DNA from 2 places in the Bradyrhizobium sp. SZCCHNRI3052 genome. Region 1 is predicted to be linked to the other one. Evidence: riboswitches for the same ligand, from Rfam matches in the RefSeq annotation. Region 1 holds a riboswitch; the other holds the start of a gene.
What was found. Region 1 has a riboswitch for cobalamin ahead of QW887_RS17580 (HupE/UreJ family protein). Riboswitches for the same ligand answer to the same signal wherever they lie in the genome.

Region 2: it holds a riboswitch for cobalamin, as region 1 does, so the genes downstream of both, QW887_RS22095 (TonB-dependent receptor plug domain-containing protein) here and QW887_RS17580 (HupE/UreJ family protein) in region 1, are expected to answer to the same signal.

What each region holds. Positions count from the first base shown of each region.
Region 1 is NZ_JAUETW010000005.1:388,256-393,877, forward strand. It holds gene cbiB (adenosylcobinamide-phosphate synthase CbiB) at 1-629, shown strand, start outside; gene QW887_RS17565 (cobyric acid synthase) at 616-2,109, opposite strand; gene cobO (cob(I)yrinic acid a,c-diamide adenosyltransferase) at 2,114-2,722, opposite strand; gene cobU (bifunctional adenosylcobinamide kinase/adenosylcobinamide-phosphate guanylyltransferase) at 2,739-3,275, opposite strand; cobalamin riboswitch at 3,310-3,503, shown strand; gene QW887_RS17580 (HupE/UreJ family protein) at 3,622-4,254, shown strand; gene QW887_RS17585 (DUF1636 domain-containing protein) at 4,258-4,653, shown strand; gene cobW (cobalamin biosynthesis protein CobW) at 4,674-5,622, shown strand, end outside.
Region 2 is NZ_JAUETW010000008.1:195,249-200,870, reverse strand. It holds gene QW887_RS22115 (response regulator transcription factor) at 1-316, shown strand, start outside; gene QW887_RS22110 (hypothetical protein) at 334-639, opposite strand; gene QW887_RS22105 (SDR family oxidoreductase) at 639-1,496, opposite strand; gene QW887_RS22100 (DUF2336 domain-containing protein) at 2,040-3,152, shown strand; cobalamin riboswitch at 3,424-3,642, shown strand; gene QW887_RS22095 (TonB-dependent receptor plug domain-containing protein) at 3,753-5,622, shown strand, end outside.

The DNA.
Region 1 (5,622 bases):
AGGGACTGGGGCAGGAGGGGCTCGAGGGCGGCCGCAGAGCCGTCTCGATGATCGTCGGCCGCGATCCCGATCGGCTGGATGAAGCCGGCGTTGCGCGGGCCGCGGTCGAGAGCCTGGCAGAAAACTTCTCCGATGGCGTCGTCGCGCCCGTGTTCTGGCTCGTCGTCGGCGGGCTGCCGGGCATCCTGATCTACAAGGCTCTCAACACCGCCGACAGCATGATCGGTCATCTCTCGGACCGTCACCGCGCGTTCGGCTGGGCGGCGGCGCGGCTCGACGATCTCGTCAACCTGCCGGCCTCGCGCCTGTCCGCGCTGTGGATCGCAGCCGCCGCGGCCTGCATCCCGAGCGCCTCGGCTTCGGCCGCGGTGCGAGCCGTTGCACGCGATGCGTCGAAGCACCGTTCGCCCAACGCCGGCTGGCCCGAAGCGGCGATGGCCGGTGCGCTCGGACTGCGCTTGGCGGGGCCGCGCGTCTATCACGGTCATCTCGTCACCGATGCCTGGATGGGCGACGGGCGCGCCGATCTCGACGCGTCCGACATCCGGCAGGCCTTGCGGCTGTATCGGCTGGCCTGTCTGGTTCAGGCCCTGGTCGTCGCAGGACTCGTCCTGGTCAGGATCCTGTAGCCGCCACGGGCGGCGCGGGCTTGCTCGCCAATGCCAGGATACGGTCAACGTCGACGTAGCGCTCGAGATGCGCCGCGAGTGCATCCAACGTCGTGTCCACATCGATCTCATAGGAGAGGCCGCTGGTCGTCGCGCCGAGGCCGCGCAGCCAATGGCTGCGCAGGCCGTCGTCGGCGAACAGGCCATGCACGTAGCAGCCGGCTACCAGGCCATCAGGCGCGATGGCGCCATCGCGCCGGCCATCGGAGAAGGTCAGGAAGGGGCGCTGTGTCGCCCGTCCCTCCGTGCGGCCGATGTGCATCTCGTAGCCGCGGAACGAGAGCTTATCGTGCGTCAGCGTGCCCTGGACCTCGCGTAACGCCTTGTCATCGGTCAGGGTCGTTTCGACGTCGAGCAGGCCAAGTCCCGCGACGGAACCAGCTGCACCCTCGTGCCCATCGGGATCGCTGATCACGCGCCCCAGCATCTGATAGCCGCCGCAGATGCCGAGCACGCGACCGCCGCGGCGAAGATGCGCGATAAGATCGATGTCCCAGCCGGCGCCACGCAGGGCGGCGAGATCGGCGATCGTCGCCTTCGAGCCCGGCAGGATCACCATCGATGCGTCGCCGGGGATCGGCGTGCCTGGCCGCAAGAACTGCAGATCGATTCCATCTTCCAGCCGCAACGGATCGAACTCGTCGAAATTGGAAATGCGCGGGTAGGCGAGGATGACGACCTTCGGCCGTTGTCCTCCCGATGATCCGCGTTCAGCCAGGCCAAGCGCGTCCTCCGCTGGCAGGCGGCGCGCATCCGAAAAATGCGGAATGAGCCCGAGCGATGTCCACCCCGTCCGCTGCGCGATCTCGTTCATGCCCGACGCAAACAAGGCGGGGTCGCCGCGAAACTTGTTGACGAGGAAACCTGCCACGCGCGCGGCATCGTCGGGCGCGATCACCGTCTTGGTGCCGACCAGGCTCGCAATCACGCCGCCTCGATCGATGTCGCCGATCAGCACCACCGGAATCTGCGTCGCCTGCGCGAAACCCATGTTGGCGATGTCGCCGCCGCGCAGGTTGATCTCGGAGGCGGAGCCTGCGCCTTCGACCAGCAAGATGTCGGCATCCGCCGCGAGTTGATGGAAGCTGTCGAGCACGGCCGCCATCAGTTGCGGCTTCATCGCCTGATAGGCGGACGCCTTGGCGGTGCCGATGACGCGGCCCTGCACCACGACCTGCGACCCGATCTCGCTTTGTGGCTTCAGCAGCACCGGGTTCATGTGCACCGTCATCGGCCGCCGCGCCGCGCGCGCCTGCAGCGCCTGGGCACGGCCGATCTCGCCGCCATCAGCGGTGACGGCGGCGTTGTTCGACATGTTCTGCGGCTTGAACGGCGCCACCTTGAGGCCGCGCAATGTCAGCGCGCGCGCGAGCCCCGCGACGATCAGCGATTTGCCGACGTCGGAGCCGGTGCCCTGGAACATGATGGCCCGCGCGCTCATGAGCTCAGTACTCGATGCCTTCCTGCGCCCTCACGCCGGCCGCGAAATGATGCTTCACGAGGTTCATCTCGGTGACGAGATCGGCGGCCTCGATCAGCTCCGGCTTGGCGTTGCGCCCGGTGACGACGACGTGCAGATCGGGACGGCGCCCTGCGAGCGTGGCGACGACGTCTGCGATATCAAGGTGATCGTAGCGCAGCGCGATGTTGAGCTCATCGAGGACGAGCAGCCGGATCGACGGATCCGCCATCAGCTCCTTAGCCTTCGCCCAGGCGCGCTCGGCCGCGGCGACGTCGCGCGCACGATCCTGCGTCTCCCACGTAAAGCCTTCCCCGAGCGTGTGCCACGACACCTGATCGCCGAACTTCTCGATCGCCTTGCGCTCGCCGGTTTCCCACGCGCCTTTGCCGAACTGCACGACGCCGATGCGAAAGCTGCGGCCGAGTGCGCGCAGCATCAGGCCCCACGCCGCCGTCGATTTTCCCTTGCCCTTGCCGGTGTGAACGATCAGCAGGCCCTTCTCCACGGTTTTGGAGGCGACCTCGGCATCCTGCACCGCCTTGCGGTTCTCCATCTTCGCCTTGTGGCGTGAATCGTCGGCGCTTCCGGTCATCGGCATTGTCTCCTCGTCACTTCAACGTCAGCGGCAGTCCCGCCGCCATCAGGATCACGCGATCCGCTAAGGCCGCGATGTCCTGGTTCAGTCGCCCCTGGGCGTCGCGAAAGGCGCGCGCGAGCGCGTTGTCCGGCACGATGCCCAGTCCGACTTCGTTGGACACCGCCACGATCGGGCCATGCGCGTTCCTGAGCGCGTCGATCAGCTCGGCTGATCTTGCCGCCACGTTCATGTCGGCGAGCATCACGTTGCTGAGCCAGAGCGTCAGGCAATCGATCAGCATCGGTACGCCCGATTCTCCACTTGACCGGACGAGGCCCGCGAGATCATGCGCCGTCTCCAGCGTCTGCCATCCCTCGGCGCGGCGCGCCTTGTGCTGGGCGATCCGGTCGGTCATTTCGGCGTCGAAGGCCTGCGCGGTCGCAACATAGGTCCAAGGCGGCGGAAGGGCGGTGACGAGGGCCTCGGCATGGCGGCTCTTGCCCGAGCGCGCACCGCCGAGCACCAGCGTCAGGCGCGGCAGGGCGGGATGCGGCGGGGCGGGGACCATGGGGACGATTCCGATTGACGGGCTTTGGTGCGACCCGTATCTAACAGATGACGGTTCTCCGAAAGGAGAGATTTAGGGAACACGGTGCGGGTTCTTGACCCAAGGCCGTGGCTGCCCCCGCAACTGTAATCGGCGAGTGTGAGGCCAAGACACCACTGGGAAACCGGGAAGGTGGCTTCGTGCGGTGACCCGAGAGCCAGGAGACCTGCCGTCGACATTGCTGTTGGCCGACCCGTCGCGCGGGGAGTCGCGATGCTGGTTCTGATCCCGCCGGGATGGGCGGGGTGCCGTCGGATGCAGCGCATCGTCCGGTCCTCTGGGGAGCCGGCAAGCGACGGAGACGGCCATGAAGTTGACCCGTACCACGACCTTTGCAGCCGCGAGCCTGGTGCTGCTCGCCACCGATCCCGCCTTCGCGCATCACATGATGGGGGGCAAGCTGCCGCAGACGTTTGCGCAGGGGATGCTGTCCGGCCTCGGCCATCCTGTCATCGGAATCGACCATCTGGCGGCGATCGTGGGCGCGGGCATCGTTGCAGCGCTTCTGGGCCGCGGCTTCGCGCCGGTGCTCGCCTTCACCACCGCGATGATCGCGGGCGTCGGCCTTCATGTGGCCAAGGCCAACATCCCGGCTGCCGAGCTGCTGGTCGGCCTGACCACCGTCGTGGTTGGGCTGGTGGTGGTGATGCGTGGCCGTTTCGGTGTGCTGCCCGTCGCCGGCCTGTTCGCCGTGACCGGTCTCGTCCATGGATATGCGCTGGGCGAATCGATCGTCGGGGCCGAGAATACCCCGCTCGGGGCCTATCTCGTCGGTCTGCTCGTGATCCAGACCATCATCGCCGCCGGCGCGTTCCTCGGCACCAGGCTGCTGTCGGCGAAGGCCAAGACGGCTGCGCCGCTGGCGCTGCGGCTCGCGGGCGCTGCCATCGTGCTGGTGGGTGGGGTCGCCGCGGCGACGGCGGCCGGCGTGATCGGCTGATTGATGACCGCATCCGAGACTGGTGAGACGACGCTGTTCGTCTGCGTCACTTGCCGTTCGCAGGGGACGGAACCTACGCCGCCTGATCAGCCGCGGGCCGGAGCCCGTTTGCTCGCCGCGATCGAGACGTTGCCGACCGCGCAGCGCGCCGGTGTCACCGTTGTCGGTGTCGAGTGTCTGTCGAACTGCAATCGTGCGTGCACGGTTGCGGTGACGGCGCCGGGCAAATGGACCTATGTGCTCGGCGCGCTCGATCCGGATCTGCATGCGCGGGATGTGCTGACATTTGCGCAACTGCATCAGCGCCATGACGCCGGCCTGCCGGCCTGGCGCGAGCGTCCCGAATACATTCGCAAGAACACCGTCGCGCGCGTGCCTGCGCTGTCAGCGCCACGCTGAAAACGAGAGATCGTATCGCCATGACGAAGTCGTTCGCCAAGACGCCTTGCACCATCGTCACCGGTTTCCTCGGCGCCGGCAAGACCACGCTGGTGCGCAACCTGATCGAGACCGCGAACGGTCGCCGGCTCGCCATCATCGTCAACGAGTTCGGCGATGTCGGCATCGACGGCGACATCCTGAAGGGGTGCGGCGTGCCGGATTGTCCGGAGGATCGCATCGTCGAGCTGTCGAACGGCTGCCTGTGCTGCACCGTTGCCGATGATTTCGTCCCCGCGCTCAGGAGCCTGCTGGATCAGAAGGAGCCGCCTGAGCATATCGTGATCGAGACCTCGGGGCTGGCGCTGCCGAAGCCGCTGGTGCAGGCCTTCAACTGGCCCGAGATCGCGACGCGCGTCACCGTCGACGGCGTCGTTGCGGTCGTCGATGGTCCGGCGGTGGTCGCGGGACGCTTCGCCGATGATCCCGAAGCGCTCGCCGCGCAGCGCGCCACCGATGCGTCGCTCGATCACGACAATCCGCTGGAGGAGGTCTACGAGGACCAGCTGTTGTGCGCCGATCTCGTCGTGATGAACAAGAGCGACCTGATGAGCGAGGAGCAGCGCAAGGATGTCGCCGCCGAGATCGCGGCGAAGGTGCAGCGTGCCGTCAAGGTGATCGCGACGGAGCACGGCAGGCTGTCGGCTTCGGTGCTGCTCGGACTCGGTGCCGCCGCGGAGGACGATCTCGCGGCCCGGCCGTCGCATCACGACAACGAGGCCGAGCACGATCACGACGATTTCGAGAGTTTCGTGCTCGACGTTCCGGCGCAGGCTTCGCCCGATGCGCTCGTCGACCGCATCGCGGCCGCCGTCGACGCACATGATGTGTTGCGGGTGAAAGGGTTCGTGGAAGTCGCCGGCAAGCCGCTGCGCCTCCTGGTGCAGGCCGTCGGCAGCCGCATCCAGCATCAGTTCGAGCGCCCGTGGC
Region 2 (5,622 bases), on a different contig from region 1:
CAGCCCGCCGGAGACGCTCGTGCGCGCCGTCATGGACGTGCTCGCGGGCCGCATCGCGATCAGCGCCGACATCGATCACGAGCTCGCGCTCAGCCGCCTCGCCGGCGAGCGCGCGGCCGCCGACGTCCTGTCCGCGCGCGAGTTCGAGGTGATGCAGATGCTGCTCGCCGAACGCACCACCGACGAGATCGCGTCAGCGCTGCATCTCAGCCCGAAGACGGTTGCCAACCTGCACTCGCTGATCAAGGACAAGCTCGGCGTGGCCAGCGACATCGAGCTGGTGCGGCTGGCGCTGCGCCAGGGCCTGCTGACCTGAGCCCGCAGGCTCACATCTCAGCAAGGATTTTCAGGGTCGCCCTGCGGCGTCGCTGTCGCTTCCGGCGCCGTGACCGGATCGTCGATCAGGTGAAATGCGCGCCCGAGCCGGCGCTGCACGCTCATCACGGCGCGGTCGACGTCGCTGATCAGGCTGTCGCCGAGAACGACGTGCGGGATCTCCCAGTTGCGGCCGCTGCGCACGTCGAGCGCATGAACGGCCGGCACACGTGCCGTCTCGCAGCCCGGCTGCGCGCGAAGTTCCTCCTCGACCAGGCGGGTCAGCTGCGCCTGGGTCTTGCCGATGGTCGTCATCGCCGGCATCAGGGCCTGATCGCGGGCATCAGGCCGAGCCGCTTGGCGATGATGCGATCGACGGTCCGTTTCGGAAGCACCCGCACGATCCATTGCCTCATGGCATCGGGCGCGATCTCGTAGCGCACCTTGGGCGCCGGCAAGGTCAAGGCGTCGGCCACCCGTGCGGCGATGGTCTCGGCCGGCAGCCCGGACTGGCCGAGATGCAGCATGAAGGCGCGGATCTTCTGCAGCGCCGGGAAGAACGGCGAGGCCTGATACGGCGACAGGTCGACTTCGTCGGCCTTGGCCCAGATCGGCGTCTTCACCGCGCCCGGCGCGATGACGATGACGTCGATCCCGAACAGCATCAGCTCACGGCGCAAGCTCTCGGACAGCCCTTCGATCGCATGCTTGGAGGTCGAATAGGGCGCCATCAGCGGGTTGCCGTTGCGGCCCGCGACTGAGCTGATCATCACGATCCGGCCGCGCTCTCCCGTCATGGCTGGATCGGCCCCGAGCAGCGGCGCGAACGCCTGGGTCGCGATGACCGGGCCGATGACGTTGACCTCCATCTGATGGCGGAACTGCGCGATCGGCAGCTCCGTCACGGGACCGGCGACGGCGATGCCGGCATTGTTGACGAGACCGGCGAGCGTCTCGCCCTTGAGCGCCGCTCGCACCTCGCCGGCGGCCGCCTTCACCGCCGCCTCGTCGGTCACGTCGAACAGCAGCGGCATGAAGTTGGCGCCGAGCTCGCCGCGCAGACGGTCTGCGTCGGCCTGCTTGCGAACGCTGCCGAACACGCGAAAGCCGCGCGCGAGCAGGAGCTTCGAACAGGCGAACCCGATGCCGGTGGATGCGCCGGTGATGACGACGGATTTCATGGTGACCTCAACGATTTGCGCGGCGATTATCGCACGAGATGCGGCAGGATGCTGGCGCTGATTTTTCGCGCGAGGTCATCGCCCCGCCGAACCTGCCCCGGAACATCGGGTGACGCCACGCATCGCACGGCGCGTCGGCAAAATGGCCGCGGCAAGAATGGGATTTAAGTTTCAAGGCTTGGGAGGATGACAGCTGACGTGAGATCGAGGGCAGCGAGCAAGTTGGATGAAGGAAGGTTTGTGACCTTATGAGATCATTAACCTTTCCGCTTCGCTGGCCTGTCGTCGCCGCGTCTGCGGGGGGGTGTTCGCACCTCATTCCATCGCCTGTCCGGCGAATCTCCGGAAGACCGGGCTCCAGCCCGTCATCCCACCTATATGTATCGTCTTAATTTTCCGTATCCGTGTTTCTCCGGAGTACTACGCCTTCGGCCCCTAACGCATTGTTATCGCCCGTGCCGAAAACTGCTCCGGCCGAAAGCCTTGCAGCGGATTACAATCGCGTTGCTGTCGCTCCGGCAATCCGGACAAACGAGCGCGATCGTGTCACAGCCAGAACAGCTTCCGCCTTCAGAAGACTCCATCATCACCGAACTCGAAGAGGCCGTCCGCAGCGGCACCTCGGCGAAGCGCGTCAACACGCTGCGCCAAGTCACCAACCTGTTCCTGCATGACGGCGAACGCCTCAGCGAGGACCAGATCAAGGTATTCGACAACGTGCTGTGCATGCTGGTCTCGCGGGTCGAGACCCGCGCGCGAGCCGAGCTCAGCAAGCATCTCGCGCCGGTCGACTACGCGCCCGTCGAATTGATCCAGCAGCTCGCCCGCGACGACGAGATCTCGGTGGCCGAGAACGTGCTGATGCACTCGAGCCGGCTCACCGAGCATACGCTGGTGGAGGTCGCGGCGACCAAGGGCCAGGATCACCTGATGGCGATCTCCAGCCGTCCGCATCTGACCGAGGCGGTGACCGACATCATCGTCGACCGCGGCGAGCGCCGGGTGATCCGCAAGCTCGCCAACAACCAGACCGCGCGCTTCTCCGAGTCCGGCTATTCCGGGATGATGGCGCATGCCGAGGACGACGACGAATTGTCCGAGATCATCGGGCTGCGCGTCGACCTGCCCACCAAGCACCTGCGCGACCTCCTGCGCCGCGCGACCGAAGCCGTGCGCGCCAGGCTGATGGCCTCGGCGCCGCCGGCGTTGCAACAGGAGATCAAGAAGATCCTCAAGGCGATCGCCGACGTTGCGCGCAGCGACGGCGGCCTGGTCGGGCGCGACTTCACGCTGGCCGAAGAGGCCGTCAAGCGCATGAAGGGGCTGAACGAGCTCAACGATGCCGCCATCGCCTTCTTCGCCGAAACCCGCCGCTTCGGCGAGGTTTCCGCCGCACTCGGCCTGCTCAACAACGTCCCGACCGAGATGATGGCCAAGGTGCTCGAAGGCCCGCGCACCGATATCGTGCTGATCCCTTGCCGTGCCGCCGGGCTGGCCTGGTCGGTGGTGGCGAAAATCCTGACCCACCGGCCGATCAAGCACGCCATCGACAGCGACACGCTCAAGCTCGCGGAACGCGACTACGGCCGCCTGTCGCTCGACACCGCCCAGCGCACGCTGCGATTCTGGATGGTGCACAACAAGGTCGAGAAGTGAGCGGGTGCTCACAAGGCGCAATCCTCATCAGCAACGACTCGCACTCCGCTGTCGTCCCTGCGAACGCAGGGACCCATACCGCGTGATGTGAATTGGCGGAAAATGTCTTGATCGTCGTCCTTCGCCACACGACCGCCGGTGGCTATGGGTCCCTGCGTTCGCACGGACGACAGCTATGGTTGTCGCAGGCGGCCGGGCATCACCGAGCCGACCGGCCAGCGTTATCGCCAGGAGATCGCCGGGCGCCGGATTGACTTTGGTGCGTCCGCACTCCTACGGTGATCGCGACGGTGCCCCTCGACCGGGGCTCAAAAGGGAATGCGGTGCCGGATGCGTCTCGCAAGGGACGTGACCGAAGGCCGCAGCTGCCCCCGCAACTGTAAGCGGCGAATCTCGCGTCAAAGGCCACTGGGAAATCTCGGTCCCGGGAAGGCGACGTGGAGGTGACGACCCGCGAGCCAGGAGACCTGCCGTCAGCCGTGGTCACACGCGAGGATGCCGGTCGGGGCGTTATTGGCATCGTTTTCAGGCAGGCCTGCAAAGGGCTGCATGAGACCTCGTTCGCGGTGACGTGCCACTGACGTCATGCCGAGGTTCCTCGTGTCCCCCGTTCCCTATGCCAGGCGCAGTCGCGCCCTTCTGTCGTCGTTCTGCGTCCTCTCGTCATTCGCCCTGCTCGGCCCCTCGCCCACAGCAGCGCAGCAATCCGCCTCCCCCGACCTTCTGCCCCCGGTTGAGGTCGACCCGCCGCGCGAGCCGATCGCTCAAAAACCAGCCATCCCCCGCAGAACCGGCAACGCCCCGCATCAGCAGGTGCCGGCGGCAAAGCCGGCCGCGCCAGCCGGAACCCCCGTCGCCGTCAGCCCGACCGGCGTCGTCACGCCAGTGGCCCACGTCGCGAATGCGATCACCGTGGTGACCGACAAGGACATCGCCGCGCAGCAGGCCCGCACCGTGCCGGACATCCTGAGCACGATCCCCGGATTGAACGTGGTGCAGGCCGGCGGCCCGGGCGGCCAGACCAACGTCTTCATGCGCGGCACCAACGCCAATCACACCAAGCTCTTCATCGACGGCATCGACGTCGGCGATGTCACCAACGGCAATGGCGCGTTCGATTTCGCGCATCTGCTCGCCGCCGACATCCAGCAGTTCGAGGTGCTGCGCGGGCCGCAGAGCGGGCTCTACGGCTCGGATGCGATCGGCGGGGTGATCTCGGTGATCACGCGCAAGGGCGAGGGCCCGGCGCGCGCGACCGCCTCGGTCGAGAGCGGCTCGTTCAAGACCTTCAACCAGTCAGCCGGCGTCAGCGGCTCACAAAACAATGTCAACTACGCGATCAATGTCGCGCATCTGCACGCCGGCGACGTTCCGGTGACCCCGTGGCAGCTGCTGCCTGCGGGGCAGAAGGCCATCGGCAATGCCTACGACAACGTCACCGCCTCGGCCAAGCTGGGCGTCGACCTCAACGAGGCCTGGACGCTGAACTCGGTGGTTCGATACACCGACGCGACGCTGCTGTTCACCGGCGACAGCGGCTTTCCGAGCTTTCCCGACGCGGCCCAGAGCAACCACGCCGTCCACCAGCTTGCGACACGCCAGGAAGCCGTGTGGTCGCTGCTCGGCGGCCGCATCCGGAACTACTTCGGCGTCAACTATGTGAACGACCGGTCGTCCGACCTGACGGCTGGCAATCCGGTGGCAGCGGTCGCGACCGGCGAGCGCATCAAGTATGACTGGCACGCGGTGACCGAGCTCGCGCCGCATAACAATCTCGTCGTCGGCGCGGAGCAGCAGACCGAGCGGCTGAAGACCGCCGACCTCTCGGCCGAGAATGGCAACAAGGCCGGCTTCGTCGAGCTGCAGACCGAGTTCGTGAAGCGCTGGTTCGTGGTGGCGAGCCTGCGCAACGACGTCAACGACCAGTTCGGCGGCCATGGCACCTACCGGATCGCGCCGGCGGTGATCCTGCCGGTGACCGAGACCAAGCTGAAGGCGAGCTACGGCACCGGCTTCAAGGCACCGACCCTGAGCCAGTTGCACCAGGATTTTCCGGCGTTCAACTTCTTCGCCAATCCCAACCTCCGGCCGGAGCAGAGCACCGGCTACGACGCCGGCTTCGAGCAGCCGCTGTTCGACGATCGTCTCCGCTTCGGCGCGACCTACTTCCACAACAGCATCACCGACTTGATCAATTTCAACGCGACCTTCACCTCCTACGCCAATGTCGGCCTCGCCACCACCGAAGGCACCGAGAGCTTCGTGACCGCTGATCTCACCGACCGGATCTCGCTGCGTGCGGACTACACGTTCACCCGCGCGGTCGATGCGGCCACCGGCCTGCAGCTGTTGCGGCGGCCGAAGGAGAAATGGAGCGCCACCGCGACATGGGCGCCGATCGATGCGCTGACGCTGTCAGCGACGCTGCTGCACATCGGCGACTGGCTCGACGTCAGCCGCGACGGCATGA